Regions from separate parts of the Pradoshia sp. TA40_28 genome, predicted to be linked through region 2. Evidence: riboswitches for the same ligand, from Rfam matches in the RefSeq annotation. Region 2 holds a riboswitch; each other region holds the start of a gene.
What was found. A riboswitch is a leader RNA that binds a small molecule or an ion and turns the genes downstream of it on or off. The one in region 2 is predicted to bind cobalamin.

Region 1 (3,184 bases), on a different contig from region 2:
CTTTCCCAATCAGACCCGCCAAAATATGGATAGGCGCCTTTCTCTTTAGCTAAATCTACACTTGATTTGATGGTTAAATAAGCAATTTTTCCGTATAAACGGTCACAGTATTCAACTGCTTTCTCCGATTCCCAAGCAATGCCCTCTAATGCCAGCAAATGATGCCAGCCAAATGTACCAAGTCCGATCGCACGATAATTTTTATTCGTTATATTCGCCTGAATGACTGGTATATTATTTAAATCGATGACATTATCAAGCATTCTAACCTGTACCGTTATTAATCGTTCAAGCACATCTTCCCTTACAGCTTTGGCCAGAGAGATGGAGGATAGATTACAGACAACAAAATCTCCGGGTGTTTTTTCGATAATAATTTTCCCATCCTCCGTTCTTTGTTCAATCACCGTTGTTGGACTTTGATTTTGCGTAATTTCTGTGCATAAATTACTGCAATAAATCATTCCCTTATGACGATTGGCATTTAAGCGATTGACCGTATCCCTATAAAACATATAGGGCGTTCCCGTTTCAAGCTGAGAAATCATGATTGCCTTAAACACTTCTATTGCCGGTATTTCCTTTTTCGAAAGCTCCGGATGGTTAACACACTCTTCATATTTTTGTCTAAATTGCCCATTTTCTTTTTCTTCATCAAAATAGTCTTCAAGAGAATAGCCCATGACCTTCCTGACTTCATGCGGATCAAATAAATACCATGTGCCGCGTTCCTTAACACGCTCCATAAATAAATCTGGAATGCATACACCGGTAAATAAATCATGAGTACGGAAACGTTCATCGCCATTATTCAGACGGGCTTCAAGAAAGGTGAAAATATCTTTATGCCAAACATCCAGGTAAACAGCGATAGCGCCCTGCCTTTGGCCCAATTGGTCCACACTGACAGCAGTATTGTTTAATTGCTTCATCCATGGAATAATCCCTGAGGAAACACCCTTGAAGCCTTTAATATCACTGCCCCTGGCCCTTATCTTTCCTAAATAAACACCTATTCCGCCACCATTTTTTGATAGATTGGCAATATCCGTGTTCGAATCATAAATTCCCTGCAAACTATCATCGACCGTATCAATAAAACAACTGGATAACTGGCCATAGCTTTTCCCGGCATTAGCAAGCGTAGGAGTCGCCACCGTCATATAAAGATTGGATAATGCCCAATAGGATTCTTTTATTAATTCAAGCCTTTTGTTTTCTGGTTCATTCATCATCAACGTCATAGCAATAATCATAAACCGCTCTTGAGGAAGTTCATATAGTCTGCCATTATGCGATTTAGCTAAATAGCGATCTGCCAATGTACGAATGCCAATATACGTAAATAATTGATCTTTTGACGGTTCGATAAGTGCCGAGAGACTGTTAATCTCTTCTTCTGTATACACATCCAATAAGGCAGGATGATAGATACCCATTTCAGTCAATGTTAGAACAAGCTGATAGAGCTTTCCGTATTTATTTTTCAGCTCATAGCCCCTGTTTTGGGAAGCTAATTCATATAAACGATCTAAATAAATAGCCGCTGCTACATATGTCCAATCCGGTTCATCGGCAGATATGCGCTCTACGGCACTGAGTACGAATAAATTCACCAATTCTTCCTTGTTATAGTCAAATTTATATTCCAGTGCCGTCATAATTTTTTCGATATATTCTTCTGCTGAATATAAGGAAGGATAGGGTTTTACACATTTTTTTATATATGTTTCAATGCTCTCCAAATTGCTGATTTCTATCTTGCTATATTGACTATGATCTTGTGTATCGTATGATAGTACCATCATTTTTCCCCCTTATTTTTCACTGCCATTTCTCTAATGCATACTCTTGTAATGATAGGATTCTTTGGTTTGAGCTCCTCCTGAATGGTAAAGCTTGACCCAATTTAAATTTTTGAGCTACCAAACCATCGCATAAAGACCATACCTTCTGATACGACATATTTTGTTGAATCAGGATTTCTCAGAACCACCGAATAGTTTTGATTTTCTCCACGCAAAAAATCCCATTGCCTTTAATCAGCAATGGGAATAGAAATAATAACAAAATTGAAATGTGCCAAAATTGCCATGTTCTCTGTTCCACCTTCATTGCTCCCGATAAAGGTAAACTAGTGAAAAAGGCAGGTCTCCTGACTCATGCGTCATTTTACTCTAAGTCCTTCCCATAGATTGATCTACAGTGGTTTACTTATTTCATCAGCATTTACAGTTGCGGGTACAGTTCCGGATTTTCACCGGATTCCCTATTAAGTCGTATTCGACACCTTTAACACGTTAAACTCAATATATAGTATTTAAAAATTTCAATAATATCAACATATAGAATTATAAATCTAATAACTGAAAATAGCAATCAATATCCTGCCAATTATTTTGGCAGTTGCTGCAAAAAATGATTAACAAATGCTTCAGATTCCAACCGAATCCCAATGTACGGCGGTTGAACGCGCCTATTCGCTTCAAGCGGAATTCCAAGCCAGAATACTTTTTGATCCATAATGACGAAGCTGAAACTTGGACCGTTCTGAAGATGGATATCAGGATCTAAATAGGTATGGGAATCAGGAGAGTATATCATTAACTTTGCCCTTGAATTCCTTGTTTTTACTCGTTGAACAAACTCTTGTGATAGAACACTCGAATTTGGCAAGGAGAGAATAATCGATGAATGGGCTTGTTTTATATCTTGATAAAATCCCTCTAAATTTCGTGCATAAATCCATTGTAATTTCGGATGGTGATTCGTAATCCACTTGCCTATTTGGTCCATATTGATCATTTGGTTTCGTTTCATCTGATATTGCACAAGTTGATGAAGGGTCTTGGAATGAGAAACTTTTGATTCAATAAACTCCACATCGCTAACATGAATCAGCTTTCCTTTGGTCCTTGTGATTGCAACATTAAGAAGTCGTTCACTTTCCCTTCCAGTCAATAACATACCAGCCCGATTTTGAGGATAACTATCCACACTGTCAAATACCATTAGTTCCCGTTCACTTCCCTGGAAACGATGGACTGTAGCAGCCAAAATATCATGCAGACCATTCTCATCTTGATATAAGTCTTTAATTAACGTCTCCATCAACTGCGCCTGGGCTCGGTATGGAGTTGCATAACCAATTGATTTGGTACCACTGCTATAAGCTTCATGTATA
Region 2 (3,184 bases):
AGATCGTCTTGGCAATGATTTGAACTTCTGCTTCTATTATGATACGGAAGAGCAAATGATTGAGAGGCTATCTTATTTCGTTGAACAAGCTAATGAAGATGTCATGAAAATACCAGATAGTAAGTTCCATAGGATGATTAATCAAGGGTTAATGGGTATTTATTTAGCCGACTCCAAGGTTAAGAGCCAGAAAGCGGTTAGGCAGTATACCCGAAATCTGCTGAAATTAGCTGGCAAATCAGCGTATTTCTTTTATTGGAACAGTAAGCTGTATCATGCATTTAAAAGGATGAAAAAGAAATAAAGACCAGTATAATAGCATTTTATCGTGAGGGGATGGTACGGATGGGATAAAGTTAAGTATTCTAGACCAGTCACCACGTTCTGTCGGAGAACCTTCAGAGCAGGCGCTTGCTAATACAGTCAAACTGGCAAAATTGGCTGAGGAGTTGGGTTATTCAAGATTTTGGGTAAGTGAACATCATGATAGCCAAGGGTTGGCTGGCTCATCGCCAGAAGTCCTTGCGACATGGATTGCTGCTCAAACCGTTAAGCTAAGAGTCGGCACTGGTGGAGTAATGCTACCTCATTATAGTGCTTATAAAGTGGCGGAGAATTTCAGAGTATTGTCAGGTTTAGCTCCAGGAAGAATAGATCTGGGCATCGGCAGAGCTCCTGGCGGGATGCCAAGAGCAACGCGTGCATTACAGGAAGGCAGATTAAGTGATCTTCACAGGTTTCCTGTTCAGGTGGATGAATTAACTTGGTATTTATATGATCATTTACCTGAGTTACATCCTCTTTATGGATTAGCAGCCACTCCTGTTATTCAAGCTCCTCCGGAATTATGGATGCTTGGATCAAGTTCATCAAGTGCCTCTCTTGCTGCACAAAAAGGGTTACCATATAATTTTGCTTTGTTTATTAACAGTGAATATGCAGAAGAAAATATGAAGCATTACTATGAAACGTTTTGTCCATCCGATTTTGGACAGAGACCTTTAGGGATGGTTACCGTATTTACGATATGTGCAGATACAGATGAAGAGGCAGAATATTTGGCTGGATCTTTAGATTTATCCTTACTATTTCTTTCACAGGGAATTATCCGGGAGGGAACTCCGCACCCGAATGAAATTCACGAAATGGCTTTGTCTCAGTTTGAAACGGCGCGAATTGATTATAATAGAAGAAAAATGATTATCGGGTCCCCAAAAACGATTATGAAAAAAATAGAAGAGCTTAGAAAACGGTTCAACACAAATGAGATAATGCTTGTAACGATTACTCATTCCTATGAGGCAAAAGTAAAGTCATTTAAATTAATTGCCAAAGAAGCCGGGCTTATAGGATGATAGTTGAGTGGCAGTCAATCTTTAAAAATGAAAATGAAATCAAATTATATACTTTAAAAGTGCCTCGAATCTTGAGGGTGAAAGGGAAAACGGTTAAAGGCCGTTGCAGCCCCCGCTACTGTAATTACTAAATCAGGAATTGATTAGTATAAGCCAGGAAACCTGCTTTTAAAGTTACTGTACTTATTTTTCGGTGGGAAAAGTAGGCTTATTGTATTCACAATGGAAAAAAGTGAATCCTTAGCTCAATACCTACAGAGCTAAGGATTTTTTGTGTTTTGAAACGGTTAGATATAATTCGAACAAGTGTAAGAATAATCCGAGGTTCGCCGTTGGAGTAAAGAGGAATTGAAGTTTAGAAATGAAAAATAAAAAAAGAACAACCGGTATTTATACAGTGAGTATCCTATTTATGCTGTTAGCTGCATTGCTCGGCCTGTTTATAGGAAGCGTGGACATGTCGATTAAAGATATAATTGGGATCCTCTTAAAAAATATAACCGGTCAGGAATCTTTCTATACAGGTCCCAAAAATATTGAAATGATTATTTGGAATATACGTTTACCACGAGTATTGATTGCATTATTTGTAGGAGCGGGTTTGGCTCTGGCAGGGGCTGCCTTCCAGGGACTTCTGCAAAACCCACTCGCTGATCCATATACCATTGGTGTTTCGTCCGGAGCGTCAGTTGGTGCAGTGGTCGTCTTATTTTTTAATATAGAAATAGCTCTTTTTGGTCACTTCACTTTGCCGCTTGTTGCAATAGTGTTCAGTTTTATAACCTTGCTGGTCGTGTTTGGTATTACAAGGGCAGCTAGTGTAACCTATGCAAATGAAACCATTATTCTAGCGGGTATTATTATGAATTCATTTATTGGAGCGCTGGTTTCTCTAATCATTGCCCTATCATCAGGAGATCAGATGAGAGAAGTATTGAACTGGCTTATGGGCAGCATGGCCATGAAAAACTGGGGGCACTTCAGTATACTAATTCCTTTCTTCGTAATAGGGGCATCTATTATTCTGTATCATTACCGGGAACTAAATGGATTGGCACTTGGAGATCAATCTGCTCAATACAATGGGATTAACGTGAAACGCAAGAAAATCATGATCATTATAGGTGCCGGCCTATTAACAGGTGCGGCAGTTGCCGTATCAGGAGCAATCGGCTTTGTCGGATTGGTCATTCCACATCTAGTTCGCCTTATATCGGGTGCTGACCACAGGCATTTACTTCCTTTATCGATGATCATCGGGGGAGGATATCTGATATTGGCTGACATGATTGCTCGAGTCATCATCAATCCACAGGAATTGCCTATTGGTGTAATTACGGCTTTAATTGGTGCACCGATATTTACGATTTTACTAATTAAAGAACGGATAAAAAGAAGGAATTTGACATGTTAAATGTAGAGAACCTCAGTGCAGGCTATCATAAAAATAAACGGGTGCTCCAGGATTTTTCATTAAAGGTAGAAAAAGGAGAGTTTTTTGCACTTCTTGGACCAAATGGAAGCGGAAAGACAACGCTGATTAAAAGTATATTGGGGAAAATGGAATATAAAGCGGGAACCACAACGATCCAAGGTAGACAAACATCCTCCTATAAAGCCGGAGAATTAGCAAAAATAGCGGCTGTGCTAAGCCAGGAACATGTAGTGAGTTTGGATTTTACAGTGGAAGAAATTGTTTTACTCGGAAGATATCCTTATCAGGGAAAAGGATTTTTTAATCATTATCAAACTGAGGATTACGCTATTGTAGATAAGTGTCTGGCCCAAACAGATACACTGAAATTTAAGCATACCTATTTTTCAGCGTT
Region 3 (3,184 bases), on a different contig from region 2:
GCAAATTCATTCACATCGGCTCCAGCTGAGAAAGATTTATCTCCTGCTCCGGTTAAGATAATTGCCCTAATATCATTGTTAGTTTCTATATCATCTAAATAAGTCCCAATTTCATATAATGTATCCCTATTCAATGTATTAAGGGGAGGTCGATTAATCGTAATGAAAGCTACCTTTTCATTTACTTCCAATAAACAATTTTGTCCCATTATCCTGCCTCCCTTTCTATTATTATGGCAATTGCCTGACTAAAACCAATACACATGGTGGCCAGACCATAAAGCCCGTTTGTCCGTACCAACTCATTTAAAAGAGTAACGATAATACGAGCCCTAAAGCGGATGTCATAGAGCAATTGCACCGCCATATGGATTCACCTTTTCCATACATTGAGCTGGATACGCGTAAAACCAGCACTCAATAAGCCTAAGCGATAAACCCCATTGAGCACTTGCCATGAGTGATTATTTCTTTTTCTAACCAAAGCAACACTGATTAAATCATTGGTATCTGTGCGAACTATTAGAAGGTATTCTATCTGTCTGGCATTTTTCAGCGGATTTATTTCCCGTCAATGATCTATCTTTGTTTACTTTTCTAATTTACAGCTTATGCTGATTAGCATAAACTACGAGCCTATCATTCTAATCCCACATGTGAGTGTGAATACGTATTGGTATTATCATATCTACATAAAAGGAAAATTTCAACAATATTATCGGAATATTCAAATTATTTAATTCGAAAAAAAAAGAGCTTCCCTTCATGTAGGGAAGCTCTCAAGTGGAATGGTTATTTAAAAGTTTCAGGATAGATTTTTTCAGCTAACAATTGCAATCCTTCTGTTAAACGCGGTCCCGGGCGTGACACCGTATCGTTATTGACATCGTAAATTTGCTTATTTTTAACAGCTTTTACCTCAGACCAAGCCTTTCTTCCATATATCTGTTCTTCAGGATTTTCAATATAATAGCCGTATGTAGTAATAATGACATCAGGATTGCGCTCAATGACTTGTTCTTCACTCATCGTAACCCATCCATTTTGATCGGCGGCGATATTTTCCGCGTGAATGATTTCTAGCATATCTCCCATAAAGGTTCCGCTGCCTGCCGTATATAAATCTGGGGAGGAAGATACCTCAATCCATACTTTCTTTTTATCTTTTATTTTGCTGGCTTTCTCTTTAATGGTTGCCACTTCTTTTTTCATATCATTAATCATTTCTTCACCCTTTTCGGATGTTCCGGTAGCCTTTGCAATTAACTCAATTGTTCCATATGCTTCTTCAAATGAATTGGCATCAGGAACTATAACTACATCAATATCAGCTGTTTGAAATTGCTTGATTGTATCCTTGGCGTTAGTAAAATGGCTTGCCGAAAGTAAAACAAGATCAGGATTTAATTCCAATACTTTTTCAACATTAATCTCTAAGCCGCCGACTTTTGGTTTGTTAGCTGCCTCAGTTGGATAATTACAATAATCAGATACCCCAACGATTTTCTCACCAAGACCAAGTGCATAGGCAGTTTCAGTATTGCTTGGCAATAAAGAAACAATAGCTTCAGGTTTTTCCTCAATTTTAATTTTTTCTCCTGAACCATCTTTCACCTCAATCGGAAAGGAAGATGATGTGGATTCAGGACCCTCTTTTTTCTGAGTCGAGTCATCATTAGATGATGAACATCCATACATAAAAATGGATAACATAAAGGTTAAAACCACTAAAAATAAATTGTTTTTCTTTTTCAACACTGTTATTCCCCCATATTCTTAAATAATAAAAAAAGCCTTAGCTCAAGGAAAAGCTAAGGCGGCGTCCTATACTAAACAACAGGCTCAGGCTACCCTACTCTTCCCTCCGAAAAATAGTACATAAAATGAAAAAGCAGGTCTCCTGGCTTAACGCATCAATTTACTTTGATTTACCTTCCTATGCTCAAAATGGCGAGCCAGTGGTTTACCAAATCATTTCATCCACGCACACAGTAGCGGGGGCTGCACCGGAATGACACCGGTTTCCCTATTATCCTTATAAATAAGGCACTCTTTCAATTCTTTATATTCAAATTTCTTTTATGATCTGTTATGTAAGATTATCTTAATCTTCTTCGTATTCAAGATCAGTGTGTTCTTTGCAAAATTGCAATACCATGGATAACTCATCATCCTCAAGCTCAAAATCCAGAACACTTTGTGTTTCATTTTCTATAAACTCATACTTTGTAATTGAATCCTTATTTTCATCCATTACATATATAACACGTAAAAGTAACCCTTTTTCGGTATAGAGCTCATCATCCTCAGGAACAGCCACTTCCAGTAAATATTCATATCTATCTCCGGGGAGAATTCCAAATGGGTCTTCCAGTTTTTCCACTGTGTAACTTTGTATCTCAATCATGTTTATCAACCTTTCTGAATTGCCTATGTATTATTATACATGTTCCTTTTCGATATTAAACATTTTACCCCATTATTCAACTTGTTTTAAGAATATATTTTAATTGTTAATCGAAAACTATAGTAAACCATTTCTAACAGAGGAGTTTATTATGCGTATTTTACCTGTTATCACTTTGCTTATTATCCAACTTTTCATTCCAATAGAATCATTTGCAAAAACAGCCTACCTCAGTTTCGATGATGGACCCTCAAACTGCACACAGGATATTCTTGATATTCTTAAAACTCAGGATGTCAAAGCAACCTTTTTTGTAACCGGAACGGCAAGTCCCGGACATATGTATTTGTATAAAGAAATTGTTAAAAATGGTCATGCCCTTGGGTTACATTCCTATTCCCATAATTATTCTGAAATTTATCGATCTAAGGATTCATTTTTTAAAGATATTAATAAACTGGAAACATTCTTAAAAGAAGAAGTAGGCGAAAGCCCAAAAATTTTACGCTTTCCTGGTGGCTCCAATAATTATGTTGCTAAACAATATGCTGGTACTAATTTAATGAAGCAATTAAAAACTGAGGTAACAGAGAGGGGATATAAATATTATGATTGGAATTGTGATGCCAATGATGGATTGAATCCTCCGATTCCAGAAAAAAAATTACTTAACTTAATTATGAGAGGAGTAGATGAAAAGGAAAATCTTTATATCCTCCTGCACGATTTTAATAGCAATACAACAATTGTCGATGGACTACCGGAAATCATTCGTCG
Region 4 (3,184 bases), on a different contig from region 2:
GGTGATTTTGCCTTAACAAAAACCATCCGTGATAGCGCAGCAATGCTGGATGCATTGCAAATCATTCAGCCGGATACGGCCTTTCAGGTACCATTATTTAATGGAAGTTATTTAGAAGAACTTTCGAAACCGCTGAAAAAATCGTTTAAAATAGCTTTCTCTACTAAATCTCCGGTAGGTACACAAGTCAGTGAAGAGGCAGTAAAAGCGGTACATAAGACAGTGAAATGGCTCGAGCAGGCAGGGTTTAGCGTTGAAGAACGTGAGAACGGCGTAGATGGAATCCGTCTAATGGAAAATTACTATATTATGAATAGCGGGGAGATGGCAGCTGATATTCTTTCAATTGAAGAAGCTATTGGTCGTCCTATTACGGTAAATGATATAGAAATCGTCACTTGGGTTCTCAAAACGGCTGGACAAAATGTATCAGCCGTTCAATTTACACGCAGTATAGCTGAATGGGATACAGCCGCTGCGAAAATGGCAAAGTTCAATGAGGAATTTGATTTATATCTCACACCGGCAACAGCTCACCCAGCACCAAGGGTTGGAGAATTGACCCATACACCTGAACAGAGCTCACAATTATTAAAAGTAGATGAATTACATTCATCTGAACAATTAGCATTGGTCTATGAGATGTTTAAACCGAGTTTAACCTATACTCCATTCACGCAGCTTGCGAACATTATTGGCCAGCCGGCTATCAGTTTACCTATACATTTAACTGCTAAAGGACTGCCGCTAGGGGTACAACTAATGGCACCTAAGGGGAAAGAGGATTGGTTACTTCGAATCGGTGCATTACTAGAGCAGTCTGACATTTGGGTTGGTCAAAAGGGAAATCCTTATTTAGGATAACTTTATACTTGTTTGAGTAAAATCATGGAATCCGGGTAGGCTCATTGATTGAATTGAGAACAGTGAAAGTTTCTTTTTGGTAGAATCTGTCATTTGATCATTTCTGCAAAATGAAATTTTACTGCACTGGCTATTAAATTTTATTTTTTAATTTGAATTAGCATCCTTTTCATTCGATAATATCTTCCGTTTTGATCTTTACCATGATACTATTTAGTTATATGAAATTTCAGAACAAACATAAGTGCTCACTTTGGTGAGGTAAAAGGGAATCCAGTGTGAATCTGGAGCAGCCCCCGCTACTGTAAGAGCTGATGAAATCACGTGACCACCTCTAACGAGGGAAGGTGTGAGAGTAAGAGGAAGCTCAGAGTCAGGAAACCTGCTTATGATTGTGTATGCTTACTTTTCGGAGGGAAAAGGATTGGCGAACGCAGAGATACTGTATCTTTGCGTGATTTTTGACAGGGTTTTTTTAGTCTGTACATCAATCAAGCCTGTTTTCCTTATTTAGGAAAACAGGCTTTTTTTGTTTCAATATTTCAGCGTAAACACGCTAAATATAAATAATTTTTTATAAAGGGAGATAGTGAGATGAAAAAGATGGCAAGCTTTATGCTTCTCTTGTTCTTATCCGTTCCTGCACTAGTTGCTTGCGGTAATGAGACAGTAGACAATCAGAAGCAAGAGACAAAACTAAAAGAAAACCAAGAAACAGGGGTTTATCCCAAAACGTTTACAGACGGCCGCGGGGAAGAGGTTACGATAAAAGAAAAGCCAACAAATATTGTTTCAACAACATTGGCGATTGATGAATACTTGCTTCCTTTAGTTGGACAGGATCAGGTTGCAGCCGTTACTAAATTATCAACAGACCCTGGTATTTCAAATGTTGCTGATTTAACAAAAGGAATTGATACGAAAATTGAAACGGTCACTTCCGAATTGGTCCTATCGTTAGAACCTGATTTAGTGTTGATCCCATCCTATGTTGACCCGGAGGTACTCAATCAATTGGAGTCTGCGGATATAACAACCTATCAAATAAAAGATGATTCATCCTTTTCAGGCGTTTTAGCAGGTCTTAAGGAAGTAGGGGCGATTGTAGGAGAAGAGAAAAAGGCCGCTGACATCATAGCTGATGTAGAGGAGCGGATGGCTGCTCTGAAAAAGAAAGGAGAGGCCGAGGCGGAGAAAAAACGCGTGGTTTACTGGACACAACAAAATTCATCTGTTACAGAAAATACCACTATTGGAGAAATGATTACCTTAGCTGGTGGAATTAATGCCATCACAGAAGCAGGTATAACGGGTGAAGAGTATCCCGATTATCCTAATCTATCAAAAGAAAAGTTAGTGGAGCTAAACCCGGACATCATCATTACGAGTGATTGGCAGTATGACGGTTCAAAAGCAACCTTTGTTGAGGAATGGAAAAAGGATCCGGCCCTAAAAAAAATTAAGGCATTTAAGAATGATGAGGTGTATGTAATTGATAGCGCCAATTTATCAACAGCATCTCACTTTATCATAGAAGGTGCAGAAGATATTTACCAAGTTTTATATGGTAAAAAATGATGGTCAGTAAGCAATCTAAGCAGGCACTTGTTTTTTGCTGCCTGGTTTGTACGTTGATTGTGTCATTACTTCTAGCGACGATGTATGGTGGTGTGATTGTTCCATTTTCAGAAACAATGAAAGTGCTGTTCTCACTGCTCCCATTCGTTCAATTTGAGTATAATCCGATGTATGAGACGATTCTTGTACAGATTCGCTTAGCGCGTGTCGTCGTGGCTGGATTAGTTGGAGCAGGCTTGGCGATCTCGGGTGTTGTCATGCAAAGTGTGTTTCGCAACCCAATGGCTGACCCGGGCATCATTGGTGTTTCCTCAGGCGGAGTCTTCGGCGGCGTAGTGGCTATCTATTTTGGTTTAGCGGCTATTCATTCTCTATTTGTACCGTTAATGGGTTTTATTTTATCCGCCGTAACGCTTTTTGCGGTCTACAGGATTGCGACCAATCATGGTAAAACTTCGATGCTGACATTGCTGTTAACGGGCATTGCCATTAGTTCATTCTTGTCAGCTTGTACCTCCCTGCTCCTCTCTTTTTCTAATGCGGGAGTGATGCAGCAAATTGTCCAGTGGATGATGGGAAACCTGAACGGTCGTGATTGGAGCCATGTACAACTATTGATTGGTCCTGTTTTAGTAGCTCTTTGCGTCTTTTTATATTATGCCAATCACTTGGATATTTTTCTCCTCGGAGAAGATCAAGCGCAAAATATGGGGATATCCGTACAGCGTACCCGTAATTTGCT

Region 1: linked by a shared signal. The riboswitch ahead of AC58NB_RS08720 (ribonucleoside-diphosphate reductase subunit alpha) and the one ahead of AC58NB_RS05965 (FecCD family ABC transporter permease) in region 2 are both predicted to bind cobalamin.
Region 3: linked by a shared signal. The riboswitch ahead of AC58NB_RS16930 (ABC transporter substrate-binding protein) and the one ahead of AC58NB_RS05965 (FecCD family ABC transporter permease) in region 2 are both predicted to bind cobalamin.
Region 4: linked by a shared signal. The riboswitch ahead of AC58NB_RS02385 (ABC transporter substrate-binding protein) and the one ahead of AC58NB_RS05965 (FecCD family ABC transporter permease) in region 2 are both predicted to bind cobalamin.

The regions. Positions count from the first base shown of each region.
Region 1 is NZ_JCATZO010000005.1:191,122-194,305, forward strand. It holds gene AC58NB_RS08720 (ribonucleoside-diphosphate reductase subunit alpha) at 1-1,805, opposite strand, end outside; cobalamin riboswitch at 2,129-2,309, opposite strand; gene AC58NB_RS08725 (AAA domain-containing protein) at 2,395-3,184, opposite strand, start outside.
Region 2 is NZ_JCATZO010000003.1:390,781-393,964, reverse strand. It holds gene tbcS (tetraprenyl-beta-curcumene synthase) at 1-304, shown strand, start outside; gene AC58NB_RS05970 (LLM class flavin-dependent oxidoreductase) at 351-1,355, shown strand; cobalamin riboswitch at 1,396-1,539, shown strand; gene AC58NB_RS05965 (FecCD family ABC transporter permease) at 1,717-2,769, shown strand; gene AC58NB_RS05960 (ABC transporter ATP-binding protein) at 2,763-3,184, shown strand, end outside.
Region 3 is NZ_JCATZO010000020.1:12,491-15,674, reverse strand. It holds gene AC58NB_RS16940 (enoyl-CoA hydratase/isomerase family protein) at 1-209, opposite strand, end outside; gene AC58NB_RS16935 (hypothetical protein) at 209-367, opposite strand; gene AC58NB_RS16930 (ABC transporter substrate-binding protein) at 793-1,713, opposite strand; cobalamin riboswitch at 1,874-2,069, opposite strand; gene AC58NB_RS16925 (DUF6509 family protein) at 2,105-2,407, opposite strand; gene AC58NB_RS16920 (polysaccharide deacetylase family protein) at 2,559-3,184, shown strand, end outside.
Region 4 is NZ_JCATZO010000002.1:67,357-70,540, reverse strand. It holds gene AC58NB_RS02390 (amidase) at 1-864, shown strand, start outside; cobalamin riboswitch at 1,090-1,268, shown strand; gene AC58NB_RS02385 (ABC transporter substrate-binding protein) at 1,459-2,442, shown strand; gene AC58NB_RS02380 (FecCD family ABC transporter permease) at 2,442-3,184, shown strand, end outside.